DNA from 3 places in the Senegalia massiliensis genome. Region 2 is predicted to be linked to each of the others. Evidence: riboswitches for the same ligand, from Rfam matches in the RefSeq annotation. Region 2 holds a riboswitch; each other region holds the start of a gene.
The links. A riboswitch is a leader RNA that binds a small molecule or an ion and turns the genes downstream of it on or off. The one in region 2 is predicted to bind thiamine pyrophosphate.
Positions count from the first base shown of each region.

Region 1 (11,280 bases), on a different contig from region 2:
CATTGGGTCTTTTATTATAGCTACTTGTTTTAATATCATCGGCTTTAAAAATTGTGAAGTATGTTAAGTATATAATTAAAGATATAAAAAGTGTACTTAATAAAAGTAGTACTCTAATTATTCTTTTTTGTTCTTTATTCATTTGAATCTTCCTCCTCAATTGGATGAATATATTCTGAGGCCACTTGTAAAATTCCAAGGGACGCAAAACTCATAATAAGTGAGCTTCCCCCATAACTTAGAAATGGAAGAGTTATACCAGTAAGAGGAATTAATTTTGTAACTCCTCCTAAAATTATAAATGCTTGAAATCCAAACATACATGTGATACCAAGAGCTATAATTCTGAAAAAGCTATCTTTTTGTTCTAGTGAAATCTTTACACCTCTATATATTAATATTAAAAATAGCATTATAACAGCTATACCTGTTAAGATACCCATCTCTTCAATAATAGCTGAAAATATGAAATCAGTTTGAACTGCAGGTATAAAGTTAGGGTAACCTTTACCAAGACCTGTTCCTAAAAATCCACCTTCTGCTATTGCAAATAAAGATTGAGTTATTTGGTAGCCTTTACCGGATATATCACTCCATGGATCTATCCAAGTTGAAACTCGCACTTGAACATGACTAAATAAAAAATATCCTATAAGAGCCATAAATAAAGCTCCACCCATATTTAATAAAATAAATTTCCTATCATTCTCATAAACATAAAAAATTACTAAGAATACAAGATAAAAGAGCATTGCGGAACCTAAGTCTCTTTGAATAAATAGGAATCCAATATTAGCATAAACTATACCTGATAAAATATATTTATTTTCGAATTTATCCCTATTTACAAAATAAGCTGCAAGAAAGAATACAAATAGTATTTTGATTATTTCTGCAGGTTGAAAGCTATACCCTTTTATTTTGATCCAATTGGTTGATCCATTTATTGTGCTACCAAATATTAAAGTAGATAAAAATAGAACAAGAGATAAACCAATATATAAATACATCCATCTACTTAAATATGGTAGTTTTTTCACTATAAAATACGTAACATAGAAAGTAACTATACCTAACATATACCATATAACTTGTTTGAAACCGAGCTCTGGATCTATTCTGTAAATCATTATTATACCTAGACTCATCATCATACTAACTATCAATAATATATAATTGTCACCTGAAGAAATTTTATGTAGCATTATATTAGATAAGTAAATTGTAATAGTAAGTCCAAATATTACACCTACTGATAACTTATCAAAACTTTTATTATAAATCATAACTAAAGATAAGCTACATAGATTTAAAATCAATAACAAATTATGTGGTGTCTTAAAACTAATTGAACGATTAAACATAAATTACACCTCACTAAAAATAAACTTATTCTTCAATTACAAATAAGAAATTTATTCTTCCTATTGTAATTGTATCACCACTAGAAAGTTTTATAGCATTATTTATTTTTATATTATTGACATAAGTACCATTTGCACTATTTAGGTCTTCTAGAAAATAAGCATCTTTATCTTTTATTATTTGAGCATGTTCTTTAGAAATATATGGATCTTTTATTGTTATTTTATTTCCATTTGATCTACCTATAGTTACATTTGATACTAAAGAATAAAACTCATCTACTTTAAATGGTAGAGAGTCTTTCCTATTGATAAGCTTTAAATATGTATCGCCTCTAATTTCTTTATTTTTTATACCTTTGATATCTAAATATATAAGTCTTATAATCCAAAACATAAAAAGATAGATTAAAAGAATATAGATATATCTAAATACTGATGAAATACCTGACCAAACGATATCAAACATAAAATCACCTTCTTTAATTTATTTCTATTACATTTTATCATATTATAAGAAAAAGGAGTAAACTTAAAGGAGAATTGTATTTAAATCATATTAAGAATAGATTACAGAAAAGAAATTTTATTGTATAATAATATTATAAGGAGTTGAGATTTTAATGAATAAAAATTTTATTATAGGTTTAAAAATAATAGGTCCTACTATTATTGGCATTATTTTTTCTTTTATAACATATAAAATATTAGATTTTAGTTTTTTTAATGGTGAAGAGGGTAGAGAATTAATTATAAATTATGCAGCTATTTTTGCAATATTACCAATAGCTAGTATTTTGTCAGGAATGCTTTCTAAAGTATTTTTAAATAAGCTATGGATATCATTATTCAATGTAATTGATATATGGCTAGTACTTTTTGCAGTAGTAAATTGGAGTATATTTGTATTACCATTTTTACCACTATATATGATTTGTGGATTTTTTGGGGCATTATTATTAGCTTAATTTTTAATAAGAGAGTTAGCCACTTTTACTACTTGTTTACAATTTTTAGCGTATCCATCTGCTCCGACAAAGTTCACTAGGGTTTTATCAAGGTTAAAAGGTTTACCACCTACTAAAAATTTAATATCTTTATTTTCACAATTTAGTTTTATATTTTTAATCATTGATTTAATACTATTTATATTATAGTCCATTGTAGTTGATATAGCTATTAAATCAATTTTTTTATTTTTAATCATACTTAAGATACTATCAATAGGCAAATCTGTACCTAAAAAATATACTTTCCATCCATTTTGTTCTAAAATATCAGATACCATTCTAATTCCTATAGAATGTCTTTCACCATGTGCACAAAAAAATAAAGCATTTAAGTTTTTAATTTCAATAATTGGATATTGTGAATAAATACTTGACATTATCCTTTTAGTTGCTTCAGTAAAAAAGTGTTCTTCACCTACAGTTAGTTCATTTTTTTCCCACATATCACCTACTTTAACTAATGAAGGTTCAATTATTTGATGATAGATATCTTCAAGTTTTATATTTTTACTAACTAGTTCTAATAATAAATTAGTAGCTTTAAAAATATTTTCTTGTTTTAAATTCATGAAATAGAGATTTGAAAGCTTATAAAAATTTATATTATCTTTATTTATATTAGTAGAAGTTGAACTTAAAGTGTTTGTGTTTTCTGTTCTTCCTACTAAGTAATCTATTGAAACATTAAAAAAATCCGCAAAGTTTTTTAAAATTTGTTGATTAGGGAACCTAGAACCATTCTCATAGTTTGCTATGGTAGTTTGACCTATTCCTAATTTTGACGCTAATATTTTTTGAGTTAATGAATAATCTTTTCTTAATTTTTTAAGTCTTTTACCAAAAATATTCATAATATTCAGCTCCTCTTATATATAATAACACACTATGTAATATTTATTCAATTATATGAAAATAATGGTTATGAAATAGGTAATAGCCAGATACTGTTAGAAGACCCTTCTATATATACTCTAGTCCTTGTACCAAATAATACAAGGAGCATTGATTGGGAAAGAGAAAAATATAAATGTGTATAATGGCGCTGAATATAATTTAGGATATAATATATCTTAAATGTTTTATTTTAGACCTCATAATAAATTTGAAGAAAATAATAAAAATAAAATGAGTAATATGCAAAGAGCATCAATACTATAATAGTGTTGATATTTTTTATTTTAAAATTATATTTGTCTAAATAAGGGGTATACTCTATAATATTAATATATAAAGTTTTATGGAGGAAAAAAATTATGAAAATTGGTATATTTGATTCAGGAGTAGGAGGAATAACTGTATTAAAAGAAGCTTTAACACAGTTGTCAGGGCAAGAATATATATATTATGCAGACAAGTTAAATGTTCCTTATGGTACAAAACCTAAAGAAGAAGTTAAAAAATATATATTTGATGTAGTAGAGTTTTTAAGTACTAAAAATATAGATGCTCTTATAATAGCATGTAATACAGCTACAAGTATTGCAGTGAAGGATTTGAGAGATAAATATAATTTTCCTATAATAGGAATGGAACCTGCAGTAAAACCTGCAGTAGAAAATTCAGAAGATAAGAAAGTTATAGTTACAGCAACTTCTTTAACCTTAAAGGAAAAGAAATTTAATGATTTAGTTACAAGACTAAATTCTAGAGACATAGTAGACTCTTTACCATTACCTAAGTTAGTAGAATATGCAGAAAATTTTATTTTTGAAGAAGATGTAATAATCTCTTATTTAAGAAAAGAATTTGAAAAATTTAATTTAGATGAATATGGTACAGTAGTATTAGGATGTACACATTTTCCTTATTACAAAGAATTTTTTAAAAAAGTTCTTCCAAATACTATTGATATAATAGATGGTAATTATGGAACGATAAATCATTTGAAAAATTTATTGAATATAAAAGACAGATTTGAAGATAAGAAAAAAGATAAAATAACATTTTATATTTCTGGTAAAGAAGACAATGAAATATTAGTAAAATATTTAAATTTATTACAAAGTAAATAGCGACTAAAAGTCGCTATTTATTTTATTCCAAAAACCTTGTCAAATTCTCCTTTTTTGTGAAGTTCTACAATATCATCGCATCCCCCTATAAATTTATCATTTATAAAAATTTGAGGTACTGTAGTACTATTAGTTTTTTGTTTTAATTCTTCTAATTTTTCTTTATTATTACTTATTTCAATTTCTTCATATTTAACACCTTTATTATTCATTAATCTTTTTGCTCTTATACAATAAGGACAAGTAGAAAAAGTATATATAGTAACATTATTACTCATCAAAAAACCTCCTAAAATTTTATGTGATTAACCTGCTTTACAATTATATCATTAATTAATATAATTGACATTTAAAATTTAATGTATTACAATTAACACGAAAATAATAAAAATCTGGGGAGCTAAAATTAGCTGAGAGGAAATATGAATTTCGACCCATGAACCTGCACTGGATAATGCCAGCGAAGGGAGAATAATTTTTTAGTTTATGGTTATTGGCCCCTTCATGCATATGAAGGGGTTTATTTAATTTAAATATAAGGAGATGATTTTTGTGCCAATTGTAAATGTGGAACTTCAAGTATTACCACGTGTTGAAGAGAAAAGACTATATGATGTAGTGGACGAAGTTATAAAATACATTGATAGTTGTGGAGTTAAATATGAAGTAGGACCTATGGGTACTACAATGGAGGGAGAATTTGATGAGCTTATTAATATAGTAAAAAAAGCTCAAGATATCTGTGTAAGAGAAGGGGCTTCTAGAATATTATCAGTAGTTAAAATAGATTATAAACCAGAAGGTGTGACAATGAATGAAAAGGTGGGCAAATATAGAAAATAAAATAATACCAAGTATTTTCTTTTTTTTCTTGTTATTTATATGGGAGGTAGTAGTGAGAGTTGGTATTGTAGAAAGATACATATTACCTTCTCCTATAGATATAATAAAAGTATTTTCAGAGATAAACTCAGAAATATGGCCACATATTTCTACTACCCTTCAAGAATCAGCTATTGGATTTCTTATAGCTATAATATTAGGCATAGTGTTAGCAATTGTAATGGATAATGTAAAATTTATAAAAAAAGCAATTTATCCTATAGTTATAATTTCTCAAACTGTACCAATAATAGCTTTGGCACCACTTTTTGCAGCATGGTTTGGATTTGGAAAGTTACCTAAAATAATGGTAGTAATACTTGTTTGTTTTTTTCCAGTATTAGTTAGCTTAATTCATGGGCTTGAATCAGTAGATAAAGATTTAATTAATTTACTTAAGTCTATGGGAGCGAGTAAATTTCAAATATTTAAACAGGTAAAGTTCCCAGCTTCTTTGGTAAGTTTTTTTTCAGGACTTAGAATTGCTGCAACATATAGTATTATGGGGGCAGTTATAGGAGAATGGCTTGGAGGAAAAGATGGTCTTGGTGTATATATGTTGAGAGTTAAGCATTCATTTGCATTAGATAAATTTTTTGCAGTAATCATTATAATAGTTATCCTTAGCATGATATTATTTAAAATTATTAATTTATTACAGAATTATTTAATGCCTTGGGCAAAAGGAACAAATAAAAATTAAAAATGGAGTGATATAAATGAAAAAAATATTTTCTATATTTATAGTATTTTTATTAGTATCATTAATCTTAGTAGGTTGTGGAAATAAAGAAAATAAAGAGTCAAAAGAAAATAAAGAGTTAGAAAAAGTAACTGTAGTTTTAGATTGGGTACCAAATACAAATCATACAGGGTTATATGTAGCAAAAAATAAAGGCTATTATGAAGAAAAAGGATTAGATGTTGAAATCATTCAACCATCTGAAGGTGGTACTGCAAATTTAATAGCAAATGAACAAGGTGATTTTGGGATTAGCTATCAAGAAGAAGTTACTTATGCTAGAACATCAGAAAATCCACTTCCTGTAAAAGCTATTTCAGCTATAATACAAAATAACACTTCTGGATTTGCTTCTCTTAAAGAAGATGGTGTAACATCACCGAAGGATTTTGAAGGTAAAAAATACGGTGGATTTGGAGCTCCTATGGAAGAAGCTATGATAAAAGGACTCATGGAAAAAGATAATGCAGATTTTTCAAAAGTAGAAATGGTTAATATAGGCAGTTTAGATTTCTTCACTGCTGTACAAGATCATGTAGACTTTACTTGGATCTATTATGGTTGGGATGGAGTAGCATCAGAAGAAAAAGAAATAGACTTAAATTTTATTAAACTTCAAGATTTTGATGAAAACCTAAACTTTTATACTCCAGTTATAATTGCAAATGAAAAATTATTAAAAGACAAACCAGAACTTGCAGAAAAATTTTTAGAAGCTACAAGTAAAGGATATGAGTATGCTATAGAAAATCCAAAAGATGCAGCAACGGAACTGTTAAAAGACAATCCAGAAATAGATGAAAATATAGCAATAGAAAGCCAGAAATATTTGGCAGGTGAATATAAAAAAGACATAGATAGATGGGGAGAAATGAAATCTGAAATTTGGACAAACTATGCTAATTGGATGTATGAGAGAGAACTAATAGAAAATGAACTTAATGTACAAGAGGCGTATACAAATGAGTTCTTACCAGAAAAATAAGATAGAATTAAAACATATTTCTAAGTCATTTGAAGATTTATTAATTGTAGATGATATTACTATAAACTTAAAAGAACAAGAATTTGTAACCATATTAGGACCAAGTGGTAGTGGTAAAAGTACAGTATTTAATATGATTTCAGGACTTATAAAACCTGATGAGGGAAATATTTATATAGAAGGCGAAGACTATACATCAAAAACTGGTAGAGTAAGCTATATGTATCAAAAAGATTTACTTATGCCTTGGAAAAAGATAATTGATAATGTATCACTTCCTTTAGTCTTAAAAGGTATAGGTAAAAGACAAGCTAGGGAAATAGTAAAAGAATATTTTAATATATTTGGATTAGAAGGTTTTGAATATAAATATCCTCATCAATTATCCGGAGGAATGAGACAACGTGCTTCACTTCTGAGAACATATATGTTTTCAGAAGATATAATACTACTTGATGAACCATTTGGAGGGCTTGATGCTATAACTAAGTCTAAAATGCAAATATGGTTATTAGATGTATTAAAAGAATTAAAGGCTTCAATATTTTTTATTACGCATGATGTAGAAGAAGCGATATTTTTATCAGATAGAATATATATATTATCTGAAAGACCAGCAAAGGTAAAAGAAGAAATAGTAATAGATTTACCAAGACCAAGAAGTAGGGATATAGTTACAACAAATAAATTTAATGATATTAAAAAGCATATACTTGATATATTGTAGAGGAGTGTTTTGATGGCAGTATTTGATTTAGAAGCTAACAATTATGATAAATGGTATGATACCAAAATGGGAAATTTTGTAGATAAGGTTGAAACTAAATGTGCATTTGATTTGTTTAAACCATTTAAGGGAATGAAAGTTTTAGATATTGGATGTGGAACAGGAAACTTTAGTATTAGATTAAAGGAATTAGGTTGTGAAGTAATAGGAGTAGATATATCTGATGAAATGTTAAATGTAGCTAGAAAAAAAGCTAAGGAAAAGAACTTAGATATTGATTTTTTAAATATGGATATATATAATTTAGAATTTGATAATGAAAGTTTCGATGCAGTATTTTCTATGGCAGCATTTGAATTCATTAAAGATACCAAAAAAGCTATAGATGAAGTATTTAGAGTAGTTAAACCAAATGGACAAATACTTGTTGGGACTATAAATAAAGACAGTAGTTGGGGTAAGTTATATCTTTCAGAAGATTTTCAGAAAAATTCTGTATTCAAACATGCTGAATTTAAAACAATAGAAGACTTTATTGGTATTCAATCTGATAATCTAGTAGAAACTAAAGAATGTTTATTTATACCTCCATGTACTGAAAAAAATAATATCAGTATGGAAAAAGAAGAAGAATTATCTAAGATTAAAGAAGGAGGTTTCATATGTGCCCTATGGAAAAAATAGCTGCATGTGAGATTTCTTTTACTCCTATTGGTAGCAGTGGTTATTTAAATCATATTGAAAAAGTATTAGATATTATAAAGGTGACAGATTTAGAATATAGTATTGGTATCTTATCCACTACTATAAGAGGAAGTAAAAAAGAAATATTAAATTTAATAAATTCCATATATAATGAATTAGATGATATTTGTGATTTCACTATGGATATAAAGATTTCAAATATTTGTGGTTGTAAAAATTAATTATTAAATATATCATATTAATATAAACTATAAAAGGAGTTGTATTTATGGGCATATTTGATAACCTATTAGGCAATGCTTCAGAAGCTAATATAGAAAAGATTGAAGAAGAATTAATAGACATATTTGCAAATGGAGAGCATGTCGAGAGGGCATTTAATATTTTTAGAGATTTATTTGTGTTTACAAATAAAAGACTTATATTAATAGATAAGCAAGGAGTAAGTGGCAAGAAAACAGAATATCATTCTATACCATATAAAAGTATTACACATTTTAGTGTAGAAACAGCAGGTCATTTTGATATGGATTCACAACTTAAGATATGGATTTCAGGTACAAGTGCTCCCATTTCAAAACAGTTTGGTAAAAATAATAACATTAACAAAGTACAAAAAATACTTGCAGGATATGTATTAAATTAAAGTAAGAGCAAATTTGCTCTTACTTTAATAATATTTCTATAAAATAATCAATATTATATTGTAAAGTTATAAAAACTAAATTTGCTTTTATTTTATTATCTAAGTCTATAAAATTATTTTTTAGGTCATTTATTAAATTTTGAGGAATTTCCTTATTATTACCATATAATAGTGCCACTCGTATAATATTATTAGCTAATTTTTTAGAAACTTCATTTTCTTCCAATATACTTTCCATTTCTTTTATAAACTTTTTTTGGTCACTTGGTATATATTTTTCAATAATTTCATCATTATTGGTTTTATAACTAATTTCTATATTTTCCTTATTTAAATTAATATTTAAAATGTCTATTTCTGTTAAATCATTTGTATTTATATATAAAGAATTATTTATATCTTTAAGTCCTAAGCTATTAAATAAAAATTTGGGTAGTGGTAATTTACCTATTTTAAAATTTGAAGCTTTAAAGTTAATTTTATCATTCTGTAAATTTATACTTAAATCCATAGTAATGACAACAGGTAAGCTTTTAAAGGAAGTTTTTGCAACTATTTTTTCGTTTTTTAAATGCAAGTATATATTTTGTATTTCTGGATCATTAGATATACTTGAATTTAGCTTTTCTACTAATCTTTTAGCTAATAATCCATTCACTTCTTTTTCATTAAAATTAACAGTGTTTTTATCATAAATATCTAAATTTGATTGAAATACAACTCTATCTATTAAGAATTCTCTATCTAACTTATCACTAGATATTATTTCTTCATTTGAAAAAGCAAGTATTATTATAAAAATAATTAGTATAAGTAATATAAATAAAAACCATTTTAAATATTTCATAAGACACCTCCAATTCAATAATTTATACCCAATATTTTTAATTAATATAAGATATTTTTACAATTATATAGTCAATACTATATAATGATGATATAAGATTATAAAGGAGAATGAAAATGGATACAAAATCATTATATTCAAAAAGTGAAGAAATAACTAATGCTATACTACATGGAATAGGACTAGGATTTTCAATAGCAGCACTTACTCTTCTAGTAGTATTAGCTTCAATATATGGTGAGGTATGGCATGTAGTAAGCTTTGCTATATATGGTTCTACACTTGTAATATTATACTTATCATCAACTCTTTATCATAGTTTTCCAGCAGGAAGTGTAAAAAATATTTTTCAAATATTTGATCATGCATCTATATATTTACTTATAGCAGGTACATATACACCACTTACTCTTATTCCACTAAGAGGAAAACTAGGATGGACTTTGTTTGGTATAGTTTGGGGTATAGCTATTGTAGGAATAATATTTAAAATATTTTTTGTAAAGAGATTTATGATACTATCTTTACTATTATATTTGGGAATGGGATGGTTAGTTGTTATAGCAATTAGACCTCTTATTGATACAATAAGCTTAAAAAGTATAATATTTTTGATTGCAGGTGGATTATCATATACTATTGGAACAATATTTTTTGCAAATAAAAAAATAAAGTTTAATCATGCTATATGGCATTTATTCGTTCTAGGGGGAAGTGTATGTCATTTTTTCACTATATTATTTTTATTACCAAGTTTAAATGCATAAAAACAAATGAGGGATATAAATGAAAAGTATAAAAAACATATGGAAACCAGAAAATTTTCAAGGAAGATATAAAGGAAAAGAATATTTTGAAGGCTGGTATTTTAAAATAGTAGATAAAAATGGAGAAAATAGCCTTGCACTAATACCTGGAATTTCAATTGAATCTAAAGATAAAAGACATAGTTTCATTCAAATAAATGATGGAAATAGTAATAAAGCTTATTATATAAAGTATTCCTATGATGACTTTATTTATGAAGAGGATAAATTTTATGTCAAAATAGGAAATAATGTTTTTAGCAAAGAAAAAATTATATTAGATATAGATCATAAAGGGTTAAAGTTAAAAGGGACATTAGAGTTTAATAATCTGTTTGAATGGCCAGTTAATTTTTTTTCTCCAGGTGCAATGGGATGGTATAGATTTTTACCTTTTATGGAATGTTATCATGGAGTAGTTAGTATGAATCATGATATTATAGGTAATCTGACTATAGATTCAAGAAATATTGATTTTTATAAAGGTAAGGGATATATAGAAAAAGATTGGGGTACTTCATTTCCTAAATCTTGGATATGGGCTCAATCTAATC
Region 1 covers NZ_QXXA01000004.1:175,163-186,442, reverse strand. The annotation lists gene D3Z33_RS03260 (peptidoglycan D,D-transpeptidase FtsI family protein) at 1-142, opposite strand, end outside; gene D3Z33_RS03255 (FtsW/RodA/SpoVE family cell cycle protein) at 135-1,364, opposite strand; gene D3Z33_RS03250 (FHA domain-containing protein) at 1,390-1,833, opposite strand; gene D3Z33_RS03245 (hypothetical protein) at 1,988-2,332, shown strand; gene D3Z33_RS03240 (cobalamin-dependent protein) at 2,329-3,225, opposite strand; gene murI (glutamate racemase) at 3,628-4,386, shown strand; gene grxC (glutaredoxin 3) at 4,404-4,664, opposite strand; TPP riboswitch at 4,770-4,872, shown strand; gene D3Z33_RS03225 (thiamine-binding protein) at 4,939-5,229, shown strand; gene D3Z33_RS03220 (ABC transporter permease) at 5,201-5,971, shown strand; gene D3Z33_RS03215 (ABC transporter substrate-binding protein) at 5,988-6,995, shown strand; gene D3Z33_RS03210 (ABC transporter ATP-binding protein) at 6,973-7,722, shown strand; gene D3Z33_RS03205 (class I SAM-dependent methyltransferase) at 7,735-8,406, shown strand; gene D3Z33_RS03200 (YkoF family thiamine/hydroxymethylpyrimidine-binding protein) at 8,394-8,648, shown strand; gene D3Z33_RS03195 (PH domain-containing protein) at 8,696-9,073, shown strand; gene D3Z33_RS03190 (hypothetical protein) at 9,093-9,920, opposite strand; gene trhA (PAQR family membrane homeostasis protein TrhA) at 10,037-10,687, shown strand; gene D3Z33_RS03180 (tocopherol cyclase family protein) at 10,707-11,280, shown strand, end outside.
Region 1: linked by a shared signal. The riboswitch ahead of D3Z33_RS03225 (thiamine-binding protein) and the one ahead of D3Z33_RS09980 (energy-coupled thiamine transporter ThiT) in region 2 are both predicted to bind thiamine pyrophosphate.

Region 2 (11,280 bases):
ACCTGAATCTAGATAAAAAGGAGATTTTTATGAAAGTTACTGAAGGTTATATGCCATTTGGAGAATATAAAACATATTATCGCATAGTTGGGGAAAATAAAGATAATAAAAAACCACTATTACTATTACATGGTGGACCAGGTTCAACACATAATTATTTTGAAGTCCTGGATGATATAGCAAATGATGGAAGACAGGTTGTTATGTATGATCAAATAGGTTGTGGAAAGTCTTCTATACCAGATCAACCTGAATTGTGGAATGCAAATACTTGGACTGAAGAATTAATTGAACTACGAAAACATTTAAATTTAGATGAAGTTCATATATTAGGACAATCTTGGGGTGGAATGCTTGCAATTTATTATGCCTGTGAATATAAACCTCAAGGTATAAAATCTTATATATTATCTAGCACTTTACCTTCTTCTGAATTATGGGAAAGGGAACAACGTAGAAGGATTAAATTCATGTCACACAAACATCAAGAAGCCATAAGAAATTCAGAAGAAACTGGAAACTATTCTACTGAAGAATATAAAGAAGCAGAAGCAGAATTTATGCTAAATTATTGTGCAGGAACAGTAGATGAAAATTCTCCAGAATGTTTGAGAAGAGAAAAAAAAGCTGGAACACAGTCATACCTTATGGCATGGGGACAAAATGAATTTAGTCCATCTGGCACTTTAAAAAATTTTAATTATATGAATGAAATTGAAGATATTAAAGAGCCAACACTTATCACAAATGGACAAAAAGATTTATGTTCTCCATTTATTGCAAAAACAATGTATGACAAAATCCCAAATTCTAAATGGGAACTATTTGAATATAGTCGTCATATGCCTTTCGTTGAAGAAAATAAAAAATATATAAAGATACTAAAAGATTGGTTAAATAAAAATGACTAAAAAAGATGTTGGTGAATATTCACCAACATCTTTTTTAGTCATTTTTCTAAGATAACTCTCTAGATTTTTTTACACATTCTCTAACAGCCTCCATAACAGCACTTCTAAAACCCTTATCCTCTAAAGTCTTTACTGCTTCTATAGTTGTACCACCTGGAGAACAAACCATATCTTTTAATTCTCCGGGATGCTTGCCTGTAGTAAGAACCATTTGTGCTGCACCTAAAACAGCCTGTGCTGCCATTTTATATACTTTATCACGTGGCATCCCTTCAAGAACAGCCCCATCAGCTATTGCTTCTATAAACATATATACATATGCTGGTGAAGAACCACTTGTTCCAGTTACTACATCCATTAATTTTTCATCAACTAATTCTACTTCTCCAAAACTTTCAAATATATTGATAATTTGTTCTAACTCAACCTCTGATACTTTATTATTACTTGAAATAGCCGACATACCCTTTCCAACTAATGCTGGAGTATTGGGCATAACTCTAACTATTTTCACATCTTTATTAAAATTTTCTTCAATTTGTTCTATAGATTTTCCAGCAGCTATAGAAACTATAATAGCATCTTCTTTTATTTTATCTTTAATTTCTTTAATTACTATATCACATATATGTGGCTTAACAGCTAAGACTATTATCTGTGAATGCTTAATAAGAACATTATTATCTTTTGTAGTTTTAACTCCATAATTTTCTTCTATTGTGTTTAACAAATCAGTATTTAAATCTGACACCATTATATTTTCTGGAGCAAATATTTTGCTTTCAAGGATACCTCCAATCATCGCTTTCCCCATGTTTCCTCCACCTATAAATCCTAAAGTGTTTTTCATTTAAACTCTCCTTTCTTAATAATTAAAATTATATTGCTTGTTCCGTTCTAGCTATTATTTCATCTTGCAATTCTTTATTTAGATTTGAAAAATAGTCGCTATATCCTGCAACTCTAACTATAAGATTTTTATAATCTTCAGGATTTTTTTGAGCCTTTAATAGAGTTTCTTTATTAAATACATTAAATTGTATATGATGTCCATCAAGCTTGAAGTACACTCTAACTAAATTAGATAATTTATCTAACCCTTCTTCACCTTCTATTGCTGAAGGTGCAACTTTCTGATTTAAAAGAGTACCTCCTGTAATTAAGTGATCCATTTTAGATGCAGACTTTATTACACTAGTAGGTCCATATTTGTCTGCTCCTTTAGAAGGTGAAATACCATCAGCTAGAGCTTCTTTTGATTTTTTACCACTTGGTAATGCTCCTATAACTGAACCAAAATATATATGGCATGTTGTGGGTAACATATTTATTCTATGTTCCCCTCCTTTTATATTAGGCCTTCCAGTTACAGTTTCATAATAAGTTTTAAATACACTTGTCATTATTTCGTCAGCATAATCATCATCATTCCCATATTTGGGAGATTTGTTCTTTAATAAATTAAGTATCATCTCATGACCTTTAAAATTATCTTTCATAGCTATTAAAAGTTCATTCATAGTAAAATTATTTTTATCAAAAATATGGTATTTAATCGCAGCAAGACTATCTGTTATATCTCCTATACCTACTCCTTGGATATAAGTAACATTATATCTTGCTCCTCCAGCATTATAATCTTTACCTTTTTTTATACAATCATCTATAATTACTGATAAAAAAGGAACTGGCATTTTTTCAGCATATAATTTTTCTATTACTCTATTTCCTCTTACCTTTATATCAATAAAGTGATTCATTTGTTTTTTTAATGCCTCAAATAGTTCTTCATAATTATTAAAATCACCAGGATGTCCTGTTTCCAATCCAAGTTTTTTTCCACTCATAGGATCTACGCCATTGTTAAGTGTTATTTCAAGCACTTTTGGAATGTTAAAATAGCCAGTTAAAATAAAGGCTTCTTTACCAAATGCTCCAGTTTCAATACAACCACTAGTTCCACCACATCTAGCATCTACTATATCTTTTCCTGCATTTAACATTTCTTGTATTACAGCATCAGTATTAAACAAAGATGGCTGTCCCCATCCTTTTCTTACAATGCTAAGAGCTTTTTTCAAAAACTTTTGAGGAGTTTTTTTACTTATTTGAACATTTGAACTAGGTTGTAATAGTCTCATTTGGTCAATAACATCTAACACTAAATAACTTACATCATTTACTCCATCAGAACCATCTGCTCTAAGTCCTCCACTATTTATATTAGCAAAATCAGTATATGTTGCACTTTCCTTTAAAGTTATTCCTACTTTTGGCGGAGCAGGTTGGTTGTTAAATTTAACCCAAAGACATTGCAAAAATTCTTCTGCTTCTTCTCTCCTTAAAGAACCTTCTTCCATTTCTTTTTGATAAAATGGATTTAAATGTTGATCTAATCTACCTGGATTAAAGGAGTCCCAAGGGTTTAATTCTGTTATAACACATAAGTGTACAAACCAATACATTTGAAGAGCCTCTCTAAAAGTTCTTGGAGCATAAGCTGGAACATGACTACATACTTCTGCTATATCTAATAATTCTTTTTTTCTTTTTTGATCCTTTTCTTTTTTTGCCATTTCTATAGCAAGTTCAGAATATCTTTTCCCAAGGATCATTATTGCATCGCATGCTATACTCATACCTTCAAGTTGCATTTTTTTATTAAGAGCTTCATCATCATTGTTATAATCTAGATTATTAATTTCATTTTCAATATCTTGTTTAAAATCTAAAAATCCTTTTTTATATATTTTATCATCAGCAACTGTATGACCTGGACCTCTTTGTTCTTGAAATTCTGTAAAAATACCGTTTTCATAACAGTCTTTCCATTTCTCTGTCATATTTTCTAATATATGATATCTCATAGATCTTTTTTCCCAATAAGGAATAATGTCTTCTTTCTGTATGTCCTTAGATTCTTGGCTAACTTTAAATGATATTTTTTCTCTATCATTCATTATTTGTAAATCTTCAATAGTATGACAACATAATTCTGGATACGTAGGGGTTGCAGCTGGAGCTTCTCCTCTTTCTCCTACAATTAGTTCACCTTCATTAATACATAATTTCTTTTTTGACATAAATTCCTTAAGTACTAAAGCTCTTAAAACAGGTATTGAAACTGATCCTTCATATTTCTTATAAACCTCATTTACAATCTGAGCTCTTTCCATTGAAATATATGGAACAGCCTCTAAACTTTCTTCTCTTAATTTTTTAACTCTTTCTGACATCATATACTTATCCTCCTATCTTTATTTTTGTATTTAATTGCTGAAACTTTAATAATAGAACATCTATATTTTTTTTAGATGGTTTTTCATTTCCACTAAGTTTATATTCCTTAAATATTCTTTCATACTTTTCCATTCCCATTTTGTGATATGGAAGTAAATTAATTTGTTCTAAATTAATTTCTCTTAAAAATTCTATAGTTTCATCAATATTTTTTTCATCATTATTTATACCTTTTATAATGGGGATCCTCGCAAATATATTTGCATTCAACTCAGATAACTTTATTAAATTTTCTTTTATCAATTCATTTGAAACACCAATATATTTTTTATGCATATTATCATCTAGATGTTTTATATCATAGAGAAATAAATCTGTGTAATCTAAAATTCTTTCGAAATTTTTAAAATCACTATAGCCACTAGTATCAACAGTAGTATGTATATCTTGTTCTTTGCATAATCTTAGCATTTCTTCTAAGAAATCAATTTGTAAAAGAGGTTCTCCTCCAGAAAATGTTACTCCACCACCAGATTCTTCATAAAAAATTTCATCTTTTTTTATTTCCTTTAAAAGTTCTTTTGCTGAAAACTCTTTTCCAACTAAATTTCTTGCTTCATTTATACAAAAATCGGTACACTTACCACATAATATACATTTAGAATCTTCAGTAGTAGCAACGCCATTATTTATATTTATGGCACCTTGTTCACATTTATCTTTACAATTACCACATCCGACACATCTATCATTAAAAAACATTAATTCAAAATTAAAATTTTGGCTTTCAGGATTGTGACACCACCAGCAACTTAAAGGACAGCCTTTTAAGAAAATAGTAGTTCTAATTCCAGGCCCATCATGAACAGAATATTTTTGAATATTCATAACTATACCTTTATTCATTCTCTTGAATCACCTCACTTTCAGAAAAATGATTTGGTGTACTAACAACTATAAGTTTTACCATTTTACTAGTATAATTTGCCCAATTATGCATTTTTTTAGAATTATAATGTGCACTATCTCCAGGATAAAGGTCATATCTTTTAGAATCTAAAAAGAGAGTAAGTGTTCCTTCAAGAACATAGATAAACTCTTCACCCTTGTGACTGTACTCAGTTATATTTTCATCTTTTCCCATTGGTAAAATATTTATCTTTCTTGGTAAAAAAGTCTTTTTATTTAAATTGTTACTTAAATTATAATGTACAAATTTATTATTTATAACTTCGTATACCTCTTGTTCAAAACTCTTTAATATATATTCCTTTTTTGTTTTAGGTTTTAAAATAAAATGTGACAACTCTATATTCAAAGCTTTCGCTATTAATTCTAATGAATCTACAGCTATGGTAGATAAACCCCTTTCAAATTGGGATAAAAATCCTATTGATAATCCTGTCTTTTCACTTAAATCTTTTAATGTCATATTATTTGATTTTCTTAACTCTTTAATTTCACTACCTATATCAATCATATTTATTACCTCTCTTCATAATACGATTATTTATTTCATTTAAATGAAATAAATAATCGTGATCATCTTGTTATTTTATTATAATACTCATTTCTTGCTTTGTCTAGTGATTGTCAACATCTTTAATTTAAAGGTTTTATGATTTTTCAATTCAAATACTCTAAAATTGATGTTTAAATATTTAAATCAATATAAATAAATCTATATTTCAAAATATGAATTTATTTATATATATATGAAATAATTAAATAAAAAAGCACTTCAAAAATAAAATGTTTTTTGAAGTGCTTTTTTATTTATATTTTTCTAGTATATCTTTCAAGCCATTTTGTTTCTTCACTATTTAAATATGGTGATATCTTTTTAAATACTAATTTATGGTAGTCATTTAATAATTTTTTATCTTCTTCACTCATAATCTCTGGAATTATTGCATCTAAATCCATAGGTATATAAGTAATTGGCTCAAATTTCATAAATTCACCATATTCATTTTTTTCGTCCATTTTAACTAATATCTCATTTTCTAATCGAATACCATAAGAACCTTCAATATAAATTCCAGGTTCATTTGTAATAATCATATTTTCTTCAAATGGATGAGATTCATAATCCCTTGCTTGCCAACGGAATCCTGTAGGACCTTCATGAATATTAAGCAAATAACCTATTCCATGGCCTGTCCCATGATTAAAATTAAGTCCTCTATCCCAAAAAGGTTTTCTTGCAACATAATCTAAATTCATACCAGTAACCCCTTTAAGAAACTTAGCACTTGTTAAATTCATATTACTTATTACAACTAAAGTGAAGTGTTCTTTCATTTCTTTTGTTAATTTACCTATTGCATAGGTTCTAGTAATATCAGTAGAGCCTTCATAATAACTGCCTCCTGTATCAGTTAAATAAAAGTTTCCTTCTTTAATTTCTACATCAGTTTCAGGAGATGATTCATAATGAACAATAGCTGCATGTTCTCCATAAGAAGATATTGGAGCAAAACTTGGTCCTATAAAATTTCCCTGTTCTTTTCTAAATTCATATAATTTGTCACAAGCACTTATTTCAGTAATATTTAAGTCTTTAGCATTTTCCTTTAACCATTTCATGAACTTTATATGTGCTATACTATCTTTAATTTGGGCTTCTCTCATATTTTTAACTTCTGTATCATTTTTTATAGCCTTAAATAATATTTGAGGGTTTCTTTTCTCAACTATTTTATTCTCTTTTGGTATATTATTATATAAAGCATAATTTACTTTATCTGGATCTAATAAAATTACTTCATCTTTTTTAGTTCTCATAATATCTTCATAGATGTCATTATAAGAATGTAATACAACTTTATTCAAAGACAATTTTTCTTTTATATTATCACTTAACTTGGATTCATCTATATATAAACCCACCTTATCCATTCTTATAATAATATAAGATAATACTAGAGGAAAATATTTAATATCATTACCACGTATATTTAATGTCCAACAAATATCATCTAATGTAGTTAGTACATGAATATTTGCATTGTTTTCATTCATAACTTTTCTAATACGATTTAACTTACTTTCCACACTTTCTCCAGCATATTTAATATCTAAATCAAATACCTTTCCTGTATTTAAAGTCGGTCTATCTTCCCAAATTTCATCTATCAAATCATATTTATATACTATTTTTCCATTTTTATTTTTAACTATTTTTTCATATAATTGTCCTTCTTTCATAGCAACTACTCTACCATCAAATCCCAATATCCCATTTTCAGGTAATGCTTGATCTAAATATTCTTCTATTGTAGGATAATTAGGTTCCCCCATCTTCATAAGTTTAACAGAAGTTCCTTCTAATTCATTTTTAGCTTGTATAAAGTATCTTCCATCTGTCCAAAGGTAAGCCTCATTCATTGTAATTACAGCGGTACCTGCTGACCCCGAAAAACCTGTAATAAATTTTCTTGCTTTAAAATACTCTCCAACGTATTCTGTTTGGTGAAAATCAGATGTGGGAACTATATATACATCCATTTTCTTTTCATTCATTAACTTACGTAATACTTTTATTCTTTCCTGAATCATTATTACATTACCTCCTTATTTTCAATTTAACGAAATATCTTTAGTTTAAATATATCTAATTAATAGAAATTATTCAAGTTATATATTAAAAATATAAAATATGTATTAGTTAAATTTAAATAATGAAAATAAGATTAATGTAAATTACAAAAATATAATATAAAAAAATAAAAGAAATAATACCTCAATCTCTATTTTAGAAGATGTCCAACTTTTTTAAGTATCATTCTATTACTTGACAATGATAAACTACTAACATATAGTAAAAATAAGAGGAAAGACTTTATTACTCTTTATTTCCTGTGAATTAAATTAAATATATAGGGGAGCTTGTGCAATCAGGCTGAGAATAAATCTAAGCGATGAAAACCCTTAAACCTGATCTGGATAATGCCAGCGTAGGAACATTTTTATGAATATTTTAAGCATGTTCTAGATCATAGAACATGCTTTTTTTATGAAAGAAGGTGATAACTATAAATATAGCAATTGTTTGGGCCATAATTTTAACAATGGGACTTCTTATCATAAGTATCAAAAAATTAAAAAGATTTAGATTTAATATAAAATCTCTTACAAGAATTGGAATTATAGCCGCTATTTCTATTGTACTTTATATGATAAAAATAGTACCATTTCCACAAGGTGGGGGGTTTAGCTTGCTATCTGTTCTCCCAATAATGATACTTTCATCTATATTTGGGATTAAAGAAGGCATTATATGCGGGATTATTGTTGGTGCTCTAAAATCAGTTATTCAACCACCCTTTTATCCTCTACAATTACCTTTAGACTATTTTGGAGGAATGATAGTAATTGCTTTTACACCTATATTTGGAACTAAAACTAAATCAAGATTAATTTTTGGAGCAACATTAGCAGGAACATTATCCATATTATTCAGTGTGCTATCAGGCGTCATTTTCTTTGGTCAGTTTGCTCCTGAAGAAATGAATACATGGATCTATTCTATAACATATAACTTATTGGGATATGGAATAGAAGTTTTACTAAGTATTATTGTGTTAGCTATTATACCATTAAGACACTTAAGCAAAACTATAAAAAATTGAGGTGAATATATGAGTTTTTCAGAAAAAGTTATAAATGATCCAAGAGTTAAAAAATATTATAATGATTATATAAAACATCCGTTTATACAAGATTTAAGAGATGGAAAATTAGACAGAAAAAAATTTGAAAATTATTTAATTCAGGATTCTTTATATTTAAAAGAATATGGAAAAGTTTATGCGCATGTATTTTTAAAAATAAATTCTATAAAGGATTTACAGTTTTTACATACTTGCATAGGTGTGGTAGTTGCAGACGAAACAAATATGCATACTAAGTATCTTAAAGATTATAATCTTGACGTATATAAAGTAGATGATATGGAAGTAAAACCTGCAAATAGAAACTATCTTGATTATATGCTAAGTTTCACAGAAAAAGGAGATATAAAGGAAATATTCATGTCTGCACTCCCTTGCACATTAACTTATGAATATATTGGTAAAACATTAAAAACTCAAAGTAAAAAAAATATAGCAAATAACTATTATGGACCATGGATTGAAGAATATGCAGGAGAAGAATTTCAAAAATTTAGCCTGAATTCATGTAAGTTTTTAGATAAAATTTGTGCAAACATTGATGAAGAAGAGGAAGAAAAATTAATAAAAATTTTTCTTAAAGCATGTGAACATGAAATGAAATTTTGGGATATGAGCTATAAATAATATAAAAACCAATTCAATGGAGGAATTAAAATGTTTAAAGAAATTTATGAAAATGTACAACATACAACACCATTAGTTCATTCTATTACAAATTATGTAACAGTAAATGATTGTGCAAATATTGTATTAGCTGCTGGAGGTTCTCCTATTATGGCAGATGGTATTGAAGAAGTAGCAGAAATAAACTCTATCTGTGACGCTTTAGTTATTAATATAGGAACTCTAAATGAAAGAGTTATAGAATCAATGATAAAAGCTGGTAAAAAAGCTAATGAAATTGGAAATCCAGTTATATTAGATCCTGTAGCTGTAGGAGCATCTCAATTTAGAAATGAAGTAACTTTTAAGTTGTTAAAAGAAATACAGTTTTCTGTTATTAGAGGAAATGCTTCTGAGATAAAAACTATTTATGAAGGAAGTGGCACTACTAGTGGTGTAGATGCAAATGAAGAAGATAAAGTAGAAGAAAAAAGCTTAGACAATATGATTACACTTTGCAAAAATTTAAGTAAAGAAACTGGTGCAATAATTGTATTAACAGGAGCAATTGATATTGTAGCAAGTGAGAAAAATGCAAATATTATATATAATGGACATTCTTTAATGTCTAAAGTTACAGGTACAGGTTGTATGCTTACAAATGTAATTGGTACATATTGTGGTGCAAATAAGAATAATATTCTTGATTCAACTTCTATAGCTGTAGCTCATATGGGTCTTGCTGGAGAAGTAGCTTTTAAAAAACTACAAAAAGCAGATGGTGGTACTTCTAGTTATAGGATGTTTTTAATTGATGAAATAAGTAAAATGAATTATAAAAAATTAAAGGAAGGTGCAAATATTGAAAATAGATAAAAAGTCTATGCTTTTATATGTAGTAACAGATAGAACATGGCTAGGAGAAAATTCTCTTATAGAACAAGTAGAAGATACTTTGAAAGCAGGAGCAACATTTATACAATTACGAGAAAAAGACTTCCCCTTTGAAGATTTTTTAAAAGAAGCAAAAGAAATAAAAAATATAACAGATAGATACAAAGTTCCCTTTGTTATAAATGACAATGTAGATATTGCAATGAAATGTGGTGCAGATGGAGTTCATGTAGGACAAGGTGATATGAATGCTAAAAATGCAAGAAATATAATAGGAGAAGATAAAATTCTTGGAGTATCTGCAAGCACAGTAGAACAAGCAAAAATAGCAGAAGAAAATGGAGCAGATTATATAGGGGTTGGCTCTGCTTTTAAAACAAATACTAAATCAGATGTAAATGTAATATCTATGGATACTTTAAAAGATATTTGTAATTCTGTTTCAATACCAGTAGTAGCAATAGGAGGCATAAATGAAGAAAATATATTTAATTTGAAAAATACTGATATTGATGGAATCTGCGTTATATCTGCAATATTTTCAAAAGAAAATATTTATGATGCTACTAAAAAGTTATATGATTTAGCTTCTAAGATGGTGAATTATGAAGTATAAAGCAGCTATATTTGATTTAGATGGAACTCTTTTAAATTCAATGGATAGTTGGGATAATGCTGGAAAAACATTTTTGGAAAACCACAATATAGTACCACCTGATAATTTGAATAAAATTATAAAAGAAATGAGTTTTAATGAGTCTGCAAATTACTTTAAGAATTCATTTGGAATTAAATTATCTACAGAAGAAATAATTAAATATATTAATAAAATAGTAAAAAATAAATATGTATATGAAATAGAATTAAAACCTTATATAAAAGAATATATCTATAAACTTAGATCAAAAGGCATAAAAATGTGCATAGCAACTGAATTAGATAAAACACTTTCA
Region 2 covers NZ_QXXA01000010.1:122,936-134,215, reverse strand. The annotation lists gene D3Z33_RS10015 (M24 family metallopeptidase) at 1-16, shown strand, start outside; gene pepI (proline iminopeptidase) at 30-911, shown strand; gene proC (pyrroline-5-carboxylate reductase) at 958-1,761, opposite strand; gene hypD (trans-4-hydroxy-L-proline dehydratase) at 1,790-4,150, opposite strand; gene D3Z33_RS09995 (trans-4-hydroxy-L-proline dehydratase activase) at 4,155-5,057, opposite strand; gene D3Z33_RS09990 (helix-turn-helix domain-containing protein) at 5,050-5,631, opposite strand; gene D3Z33_RS09985 (aminopeptidase P family N-terminal domain-containing protein) at 5,928-7,715, opposite strand; TPP riboswitch at 8,025-8,135, shown strand; gene D3Z33_RS09980 (energy-coupled thiamine transporter ThiT) at 8,180-8,785, shown strand; gene tenA (thiaminase II) at 8,795-9,454, shown strand; gene thiM (hydroxyethylthiazole kinase) at 9,485-10,309, shown strand; gene thiE (thiamine phosphate synthase) at 10,296-10,943, shown strand; gene D3Z33_RS09960 (HAD family hydrolase) at 10,933-11,280, shown strand, end outside.

Region 3 (11,280 bases), on a different contig from region 2:
TGATAATCCTTACTATTATGATATAGATAGTGAAAATAAAGTAGGAGTCTATTATTTAAACCAGTGTTTATATAATGATGAATTTAAGAAATCAGTAGGCGAGTTTTTTAATGAAGTTAACAAACTAGATATTAGAAAAATAGCAATAGATGTAAGACGTAATCCAGGCGGAGATTCTAGAGCTATATTAGAAATAGTTAAATATTTAGAATATGATCAGGTTGTTAATCTTAATCAATCCATAAAATCTATAAATAAATCCGGTATAAGTTATGATGGTGATATTTATATTTTAGTTTCTAAAGAAACATTTAGTTCAGGAAATGGTTTAGCTGGTGTATTTAAATATAATAATTTAGGAATTTTAGTGGGAGGAGCTACGGGTAATAGTACAAAAGCTTATGGAAATACAATATCTTTCACTTTACCCAATTCAAAAATTATGTACAATATAGCAACAAAAAAAATTTTAATACCTGTTAATGGTTCACATAGCAATACTATCAAACCTGATATAAACATTAAAGTAAATATTGATGATATTTTATCTAAAAGAGATCCAGTAATTAAATGGTTAAAGTATGAATGATTTTACATGTTTCCCTAGACTCTGGAAAGAAGAGTTGACTTTTCATTAGATATTACATATTTATTTAATAGATTTTGTATTTTATGGCTTTAAATATTCCTTATTATATAGATATGGTATTGATATAGATTATGAATAGATTTAGCTTGAATACCTAAAACTTATCTAGAACATCTTTTAAAGGTAAGAAGGAGAATTCTTAATTCAAAAAGGAGATAAAAATCTCTAAAATGGCATTAACTATATTAGTGCAATGAATATTTATGCAGCAATTTCGTTTATCGAAGTAAAAATTCATGATAATTAATCGATAGGCGAAGTTGTTTATGGTAATCTAAAAGTATACCACCATTCTAATTGAAAACTAGTCCACTTTTAAATATAATACCCCTATATATTCAAAATATTTTGGGGGTATGGAGGTTGATAAGGTTGGTGGAAAAGTCAGAGATATTGTTAAAATACTTTAGAGAAAATAAATCTTAACGACAAATAAGTAGAGAAACGGGAATATCCAGAGTAACAGTTAAAAAATATATAGATGAATTCCAAAAAAAGACTAAAGAATTAAATGTACTAGATAAAAATAAAAATCAAGATCTAATAGTGTCTTTGATAGAAGAGTTAGCTTTAAAATCTAAATATGATACAAGTAGTAGAACTAAAATTAAATTAACAAATGATGTTAAAAATGAGATTGAGAATCTAATCTTAAAAAATGAAAAGAATAAGTCGCTCGGTAGAGCTAAGCAATTAATGAAAAAAATAGATATTCATGAATATTTGATAGAAAAAAGTTATGATATTAGTTATTCTACTGTTTGTAATTACACCAAAGATACCTATGATAAAAAAGAAACTTTCATAAGACAAGAATATCAATTGGGAGAGACTGTAGAATTTGATTGGGGTGAAGTAAAACTTGAGATAGGTGGTAAATCTTTATCATTATATATGGGATTATTCACTACTGCTAATGGTTCTTTTCATTATTCAAAGCTTTACCATAATCAAAAAACAGAGAATTTTTTAGATATGCATGTGGAATTTTTTAATTTTATCGAGGGAAATCATAAAGAAGTTGTTTATGATAATATGAAACAAGCTGTTAAAAGATTTGTTGGTAAGACTGAAAAAGAAGCTACCGATCATTTAATATCTATTGCTTTGTATTATGGTTTTAAATATAGATTTTGCAATACAAGATGTGGAAATGAAAAAGGTCACGTTGAAAGAGGTGTTGAATTCATAAGAAGAAAAGCCTTTCCAATAAAAACTGATTTTAATTCTTTAGAATAAGCAAATGAACATTTGATAAAAGAAATCATGGAATTAAATTCTAAAAAGAGACATTGGCTTTCTAATAAGAGTTCTTCGGACATTTTAAGTGAAGAAAAACTTTATCTTTTACCTTTTAAGCCTAATTATGATGCAGCTCGTAGAAAGGAATTAAGAGTTAATAAATGTAGAACAGAATAAATATTCAGTTCCAGATTATTTTGTAGAAAAATTTATAAAAACTAACATATATACAGATAAAATTAAGATATACTACAAAGATAATTTAATAGCAGAATATCTTAGAGATTATGGTGTTCATGAATGGATAAACTGAAGATATCAAAAAAATGACAAAGAAAACTAAATTATCTATAGAAAACCCTGATAATTTTTTATCGGATAATAAGGAAATATTAAAGCAATATTTAAAATTTAAGCAATCAGTTGAATACAAAAATTCACCTGCATATAAAATTCAATCTTTGCTTAAAGAATTTAATAGTGTAAGTGGATACTATGATATATTTATCCCAGCGATGAAAAAACTAAGTAATTCTTATGCTGAATACTATAGACAATTAGAAATTGCTAATGAAAAATTACTTGAACAATACCCAGAAATTGAAAAATTAAATAATTAAATTTTGCTATAAAAAATGATTAAATCTGAAAAACTAGTAAGGAGTTGTTGTATATGGAATTACTGTTAAGACCCATGACTAATGATATTTTTGCTAAATACATAAATAAGTCTATAAAGAAATATGCTAATGAACATGTAAAAGCTGGTAATTGGATAAAAGAAGATTCTTTAGAAAGAGCAGAAAAAGAATTTAAAAAATTATTGCCTGAAGGTTTAAAAACAAAAAAACACTATTTATTTTCTGTAACTCATGAAAAAAATAATATAGGAGTACTATGGTTGAACATTTATATAAACAATAATATTAAGCAAGCTTTTATATATGATATTGAATTAGAAGAAGAATATCAGGGTAAAGGTTATGGTAAACAAACTATGAATTTGATAGATAAGTATTTGAAAGAAAATGATGTTGATAGTGTACAACTACATGTTTTTGCACATAATGAAAGAGCAGTGAGTTTATATAAAAAAATGGGATATAAATTTACTGATTTTATGATGATTAAATATTTATAGTTACAGACTGTATAAAAATATTTAGTTATTAAAAAAAGCTGATTTAATCAGCTTTTTTATTTTAGTAATTTTCACTTTTAATAGTCCTTTTCATTGGTTTCCAAATTAAACTTATTATTAATATAGATATTATAAGTTCTGGCACCATATATGTTGCATTATAACCAATAGAATAAATCCAAGGATTTTGATCGCCAGCATATGAGGCAAAGAATATTACACCAGATAATACATGGGAAATTAATCTTCCACTTAATGCTAATATTATACCAATAATCAAAGTTAAGTATCCCTTTACTCCATCTTTTTTTATCTTATATCCTAGACCTGCAAGTCCTAAAAAACCAAATGCTATTGGATAGTCTAATAAGAATTGTATAGGATGATAAAATGAGGGTTTTAATAAAAAGTCTACAAGTCCATAAGTAGCTCCCATAAATATTCCAGGACCTAGTCCCCATCTTATAGCAAATATCATTATGGGAATCATACTACCAGCTGTAACAGATCCACCACTGGGTGCCTGATATATTTTTATATAACTAAGTAATATTGATAAAGCTATTAATATTCCACCTTCTGTTAACATTTTTGCACTCCATTTTTTGTTCATATTGAACCTCCTTAAAATTTAGTATAAAAAAAGCCACTACAAAGGTAGTGGATATTTTTTAAAATATACACTTTCCTCCGCTAGTATTATCTAGTTCAGGTAGTAAGGGTCGTGATAAATCACTCTCAGCCATAAAGCTCCCCTAGTGTTAACGTTTTATTCTTTTGAATACATAGTATCATATACTGTATATAAGTGTCAATATAAACTAATGTTGAATTTATTAGTTATCAATGGAAGATAAAGATATATATATAGTATTATTTTATACTCTCTTTATATCATACTAAGTGTGTGATATAATAAATAATATTATATAGAAAAGAGGTGGAATATGGACTTAATTAAGCATATTTCAATAGTTATAACTTTGATTATAACACTAATTTTACCAGTTGCATTTATAGCTCTATTATATAAAAAAGATAAAAAGACTTTAATTTGGTCTATAATAGGAATACTTACATTTTTTATAGTTCAAATAGCTATTAGGATTCCTATATTAAATTATTTAAGTTTGAAGCCTTGGTTTATAGTAAATATTTCTTCAAAAACTTATGTATATGCCATATTTTTAGCTTTAACAGCAGCATTAGTTGAAGAAGGTGGTAGATTTTTATCTTTTAAATTCATTTTAAAAGATCATATTACATGGTTAAAAGGCATTGCATTTGGAATAGGACATGGAGGCATAGAAGCATTTTATCTTGTAGGATTACCTTTTATAAAAGCTTATTATAGTTTTTTAAATGGAAATTTGAATTTATTTAGTAATATAACAGTAGAAAATATAATTTTATCAGGTTTCGAAAGAGTTCTAGCAATAATAATACATATTGGATTATCATTAATTGTCTTATATAGTGTTAAAAAGAAAAAATATAAAAATTTATTATATGCATTTATCATACATACTTTAGTGAACTTACCTATCTTAATCATTAATAGTGAAATCTTTATATGGACTTATATTATTATATGGAGTGTTATATTACTTAATGTCACATTTAAATACAAGAAAAAAATGAAAGAGGTTTTTTAGTATGAGAAATAATAGAATAATTATGATTATAATTATAGCTTTAATGTTTAGCTCATTGATTGGATGTAATAATGAAAATGAAGAAATAAATGATAATGTAAAAACACCTGAAGAAACTATATCATCTTGGGCAGATGATATAGTAGAAAACTTTTTAATTTCTATAGATAAAAAAGACTATGAATCCTTTAGTAAGGATTTTAGTGAAAATATGAAAGAACAATTAAATGAAAGCATGTTCAAAGAGCAGGTTTTACTTATATCTGAATTAATAGGGGATTATATAAAAGGTTCTAAAGAATTATTAACTACAGAAGAAGTAGATGAAAATAATATAAAGTTGATTTATAGTTCAGATTATTCAAATGAAAAGAATGAAGTTATTGTAACTACAGTATTTAATAAAGAGAGTCAACTTATTGAAGGGTTGTTTATTAATTCTGAAAAAATACAAAATATGCAATAAAATGTAGAATAGAGTTAAAGGCAAAATGATGTATAAATTTATACATCATTTTGCCTTTAATTATGGATTCATACTAGCACACTCTTACTTTGTTTTAAATGTTTCAGGTGATTTTTTATAAACTAAAGTTATAGCAATTAATATATAAATAATAGAAATTGCTATTGTAATAGGTAAAAATATTTTTGCTGGTGCGTCAATTTGTAATGACATGTAAGAAATAAAATATACAGCAAAATTAATAATTTTAAAAAAAGGATTTTTAACTTTTAAATCAGTTGTATAAGGTTGAAAAATATAATACATGAAAATATAATGTATTGAAAAAAATAAATTTAATACTATAATGAATATTAAAATTGGTATTATATCTATAATCCTTGAGGAATCATAAATAAATGTAATGATTAATAGACCTAAACATAGTATCAATATAGGAATAATATTACTATAAATTATTTTTTTTAGTCTTAAAAAAAACATTTTGAGCAAAGCATCACCTTGTTTATAAAAGCTATATTTAAGTAATGATATATCACAATTATAAAAAAGTGATTTAATTATATTTTCCGAATTAGATAGTAAATAAATTATAAAAACAAATAATGTATATTTATTTATTATCATATCTATTAGTTCTTTTTCTGGGATATCATCTATAAATATATTTAATACCAATATAGCTATGAAACCAAGTATTATTATAGCTGATTTTATAAGCATTGGTCTATATATTGTTTTCTTATGCCTTTCGAAAAATATGGAATTTAAATAATCATATCCCTCTTTATTATTAAATTTACTTGATTTTAAATCATCAGTAGAATAATCTTTTTCATCTAATTTAATGCCCACAAAATTAGCTTCTTTGTAAACTTCATTTAATTCTTTAAAATCCTCTATAGTATTTTGAGAATTTATTACATCCCAAAAGTTTTCATATTTATATATGTATATACTTGATAAAATACCTAAGGTTAAAGTAATTAAAAAAGGTATATTATTTGTAAAGAAAAAATATACAAATGAAAAATATAATTTTGGCATAAATAAAAAAGATATTAAATAGCTTACTATAACTATAATAGCATATATAATAACTTGAATTATTGGTTTACTATTTACATTAAATTGTCTTTTATTAAATAAGAAAAGGTATAATGCTTCACTTATTATATTTATTGAAGATATCATTAAAGATAATTTAATTCCAAATAAAAAGTTGAAATTTAAAAACTTAAAGAATATATAAAAAAATATTATTTTACCTAAAAATTTAATAGTTTCTTCGAAGAATATTTTAGAAATAAAATATTCTTTAGGTGGCATTCTCATTTGTTTTATTAAAATAAACTTTTCTTTATCTGTAGAGAGTGTATTTGAAAATACAAATGCTAATATAAAATAAAATGAAAGTATAAGCGAAAATATAGCATTTATATTTATATTTATATCACCATCAAATATCAAAAATGCAGGTAAAAAAATAGGGAGCAAAAATGATACAGCAGTTTTTATAGGTGTACTAACAAAACTCCAAATTATAGATAAAACACTTAGTATACTTTTAAATTTCATAAAAGAATAATTAATATTTTTAAGTAAATTTTTTATTAAAGGAATCTTTTTTAAAAAATATAAAAATGCATTTATTGATATTGAAAATTGTATATTTGATATTTGTCTAATTGTTCTAATCATTTATTTTCTCCTCAAGCATTTCTATAACTTTATCTTCAAAATCAGGATTTTGTAATAGCTCTTTTTGCATAAGGGATAATTTACCATTATTTAAAGCTACTATTTCATCACATAAGTCTTTTGCTAATTGAAGGATATGAGTAGAAAATATAATTATATGATCCTTTCTAATTTCTCTAAGGAGTCTTTTTATTTCTAAAGCTACAACTACATCTAAAGATGTTAGAGGTTCATCTAATAATATTACAGGTGGCCTTCTTATTACAAACATGAGCATTTGAAGCTTATTTTTCATTCCATGAGAATATGACCTGATTAATTTATGTCTGTCTTCATAATTGATTTTTATTATTTCAAAATATTCATCTATTAATAGAGGATGATCTAACTTATCTTTATTTATATCTATAAAAAACTTTATGAATTCATATCCAGTTAAAAATTCAGGAAGTATAGGATCAGAATATACATATGATAAGTTAGTAGATTCTAATCTTTTTCTCGCACCATTTATTTCTATGTAAGCTTTACCTTCATCTGATTTTAACTCTTCTGATAATATATTAAAAAAAGTTGTTTTTCCTGCTCCATTTCTTCCAAGAAGAGCATAGATATTTCCTTTATTAAATTCAAAATTTAAATCTTTAAGTACCTCTTTATTTTCAAATGATTTACTAATATTTTCGATTATTAACTTCATATATACCTCCAATATTTTCTATTTAACATACATCATTATATTATAAAGATAATTTTTTATCAATACATCAAATATATAGACAATACCATATGAAGGAAGTATAATGATTGTATATTAAAATATTAGAGGTGATATAATGAGTAATTTAATAATAATGATTATAATATCATTTTCCATAATAGCAGCCATAGATAAAGTAATTGGAAACAAGATGAAACTTGGTAATCATTTTGAAGAAGGTTTTAAATCTATGGGAGGTCTCGCCCTTACTATGTTAGGTATTTATACTATATCTCCACTTATAGCTAAGGTTATATCGCCTTTTCTTTTTCCAATTTCAAAAGTAACAGGGATAGACCCATCTATATTTATAGGGATATTTTTGGCTCCAGATATGGGCGGATTTAATGCTTCATTAGCTATAGCACATGATGCTCAAATTGGGATTTTCTCTGGACTTATACTTAGTTCAATGCTAGGTGCTACCCTTGTATTTACTATTCCTATTGCCCTTGGAATGATAAAAGATGAAGATAAAAAACATTTTTCAAAGGGAATATTATATGGCATAATAACTATACCATTAGGTAGTTTGGTTTCTGGTGTTATGATGGGAATAGATTTTGACATTTTATTATTGAATCATATTCCTATATTATTATTTTCTATTATGATATCAATGGGACTTTTTTTATGTCCTGATAAATTATTTAATGCATTTGAAAAATTTAATAAATTTATACTTTTACTTAGTACATTTGGTTTAATAATAGGAATTTTAAAGTTTACTTTGGGTATTAGTATATTTAATGATATAATTCCAATTGAAGAAGGACTAGTAGTTATAGGTAAAATTGCTATTATTCTTTCAGGAGCATATCCTTTAGTGTCTTTTATATCAGAAAAATTAGAAAAAGGACTTAGTTCTATTGGAAATAAGCTAAATGTAAATAATGATTCCATACTTGGAGTAATTACATCACTTGTGAATACAATACCTATGATTTCTATATATGACAAGATGGATAATAAAGGTAAAGTTATAAATTCAGCATTTGCTGTAAGTGCATCTTTTGTATTTGGTGGACAAATGGCATTTGTTTTAGGGGTTTCACCTGATATAATAGGACCATTTATAGTAGGAAAAATAGTTGCAGGAATCTCTAGTATTATAGTTATATTTGTTTCAACTAAAGAATATGGAAGTTATTTCAAGAATAAGAAATTTAGAAGAAAACATTTAGCTTTTAAAATAAAGAAATAATAATTGGAGGGATTGATTTGAATATTAAAAGTAATATTGAAAGACTACGTAAACTAATGAAGCAAAATGGAATTGATGCTTATATAATTTCAGATGTAGATCCACATCAATCAGAATATGTTGCAGAGTATTTTAAAATGAGAAGTTTTATATCAGGTTTTACAGGGTCAGCTGGTACTGTGGTTATAACTATGGATAAAAATGGTTTATGGGCTGATGGAAGATATCATATACAAGCAGAAGAACAACTTAAGGGATCTGGAATAGATTTATTTAAGCAAGGCCTAGAAGGAGTGCCTACATATACGGAATGGTTAAAAGAGGTATTAGATAAAGGTAGTAATGTAGGATTTGATGGAAAAGTTATATCACAGGCAATTGCAAAAGATATTATAGAAAAGTTTAAGAATACTGGTATAAATGTAAATCATGAGTATGATTTTATAAAAGAAATTTGGAATGATAGAGGTAAACAAAACTTTAATGAAATATACAACCATGATATAAAATATGCTGGGAAGAGTACAAAAGAGAAGTTACAATCTGTAAGGGAAAAAATGAAAGAAAATAATGCTGATTATTATATTTTAGGTAGCCTAGATAATATTGCTTGGTTGTTTAATATACGTGGAACAGATGTACCTAACAATCCAGTTGTATATTCATATGCTTTAGTATCTCATAACAAAGCTACAATTTATTTAAATAAAGATAAATTGAATGGTAAAGCTAAGAATACTTTAGAAGAAAATAAAGTTGAAATAAAGGAATATGAAAAAATAGCTGAAGATTTAAATAATATAGCTGAAAATGCTAATGTATTTTTAGATGAATCAAAGATAAATAGATATTTATACAAATCTTTACCTAAAAATACTAATAAAATTAAGGGAACAAGTATAGCTACAAGTCTTAAATCTATAAAAAATGACATTGAAATTAAAAATTTAAAAGGTTGTCAAATTAGAGATGGTGTAGCTATGGTGAGATTTATTCATTGGCTAAAAGAAAATGTAGCTAAAGAAAAAATTACTGAAATAGATGCTATTGAGAAACTTGAAAACTTTAGAAGAATGAATGATAAATTTAAAGGTATTAGTTTTGATACAATAGCAGGGTATAAAGATCATGCTGCTATGATGCATTATAAAGCAAATAAAGATAGTCAGTATACTTTAGAAGATAAAAGTTTATTTTTAATAGATTCTGGTGGTCAATATCTAGATGGGACAACAGATATTACAAGAACTATAGCACTAGGAGATGTTACTGAGAAAGAAAAATCAGATTTTACTCTTGTACTAAAATCTCATATAGCTCTTGATAAATTAGTATTTTTATATGGAACAACAGGATCTAATATAGATATAATAGCAAGAAAACCTATGTGGGAAAATGGGCTGGATTATAAATGTGGTACTGGTCATGGTGTTGGATTTTTCTTAAATGTACATGAGGGTCCACAAAGTATTAGTAGACAGCCTAATAAAATAAAATTAGAAGAAAATATGATTTTAACTAATGAACCAGGTATTTATAGAAATGGTGAGCATGGTATTAGAATAGAAAATACTATAGTTGTTAAAGAAAAGTTTGAAAATGAATTCGGTAAATTTATGGATTTTGAAACAATTTCATATTGTCCAATTGATTTAGATGCTATAGAACCTTCATTGTTAGATAATGAAGAAAAGAAGTGGCTAAATGATTATCATAAAGAAGTATATAGTAAATTGAGTCCATATTTAGAAGAAGACTTACAAAAGTGGCTTGAAAATCAAACAAGAGAAATATAATAAACTTCAAGGTACCTATTAGGTACCTTGAAATTTATGTAATATATGGAAGGACTGTTGTTAGTAATTTTTGAAATAATTCTAATTCTTTATCAGAACATTTATTTAGTAGACTTAATAATTCATTGATTTCTAAATTTTCTTTCAAATAAAATCCATTATTTTCTAAAATTACAGCACTTTCATTTATTTTATCTCCAAAAATTAAGTAATCAAGAGAAATATGAAGGTGTTTAGATATATTCACCATAGTTGTTAAACTCATCTGTCTTTCTCCTCTTTCTAATTGTCCTATATAATAATCAGAAAGGTTTATTAACTCTGCTAATTCTTCTCTTGAAAGTTTAAATTTCTCTCTTTCGTTTCTTATTCTTAAACCTATGGATTTATTGTCTATAGGTGTATTATTTTCCATAAAAACAACTCCTAACTTACTTTATACTTTAACGGATTTTAAGAAATATTTTAATGTGCTGATTGCATATATATTACACTTGCTTATTGCTAATATATGTTATAAAATTTAATGTATATTGAGATTATAGGGGGAAATTAAATGAAAACTAATAAATTAATTATTGGAAAGAAAATTTTATGTAATGCTATTAATATGAACATAAGTAAAGAAATAATAATTAAAATAAGTCAAAAAATAGATAAATATAT
Region 3 covers NZ_QXXA01000015.1:23,325-34,604, forward strand. The annotation lists gene D3Z33_RS13145 (S41 family peptidase) at 1-589, shown strand, start outside; gene D3Z33_RS13150 (transposase) at 1,202-1,888, shown strand; gene D3Z33_RS13155 (hypothetical protein) at 1,901-2,068, shown strand; gene D3Z33_RS17180 (hypothetical protein) at 2,103-2,204, shown strand; gene D3Z33_RS13160 (hypothetical protein) at 2,218-2,511, shown strand; gene D3Z33_RS13165 (GNAT family N-acetyltransferase) at 2,565-3,032, shown strand; gene thiT (energy-coupled thiamine transporter ThiT) at 3,094-3,645, opposite strand; TPP riboswitch at 3,701-3,799, opposite strand; gene D3Z33_RS13175 (YhfC family glutamic-type intramembrane protease) at 3,980-4,687, shown strand; gene D3Z33_RS13180 (hypothetical protein) at 4,689-5,153, shown strand; gene D3Z33_RS13185 (hypothetical protein) at 5,238-6,854, opposite strand; gene D3Z33_RS13190 (ABC transporter ATP-binding protein) at 6,847-7,554, opposite strand; gene eutH (ethanolamine utilization protein EutH) at 7,691-8,818, shown strand; gene D3Z33_RS13200 (aminopeptidase P family protein) at 8,836-10,614, shown strand; gene D3Z33_RS13205 (helix-turn-helix domain-containing protein) at 10,649-11,029, opposite strand; gene D3Z33_RS13210 (Spo0E family sporulation regulatory protein-aspartic acid phosphatase) at 11,171-11,280, shown strand, end outside.
Region 3: linked by a shared signal. The riboswitch ahead of thiT (energy-coupled thiamine transporter ThiT) and the one ahead of D3Z33_RS09980 (energy-coupled thiamine transporter ThiT) in region 2 are both predicted to bind thiamine pyrophosphate.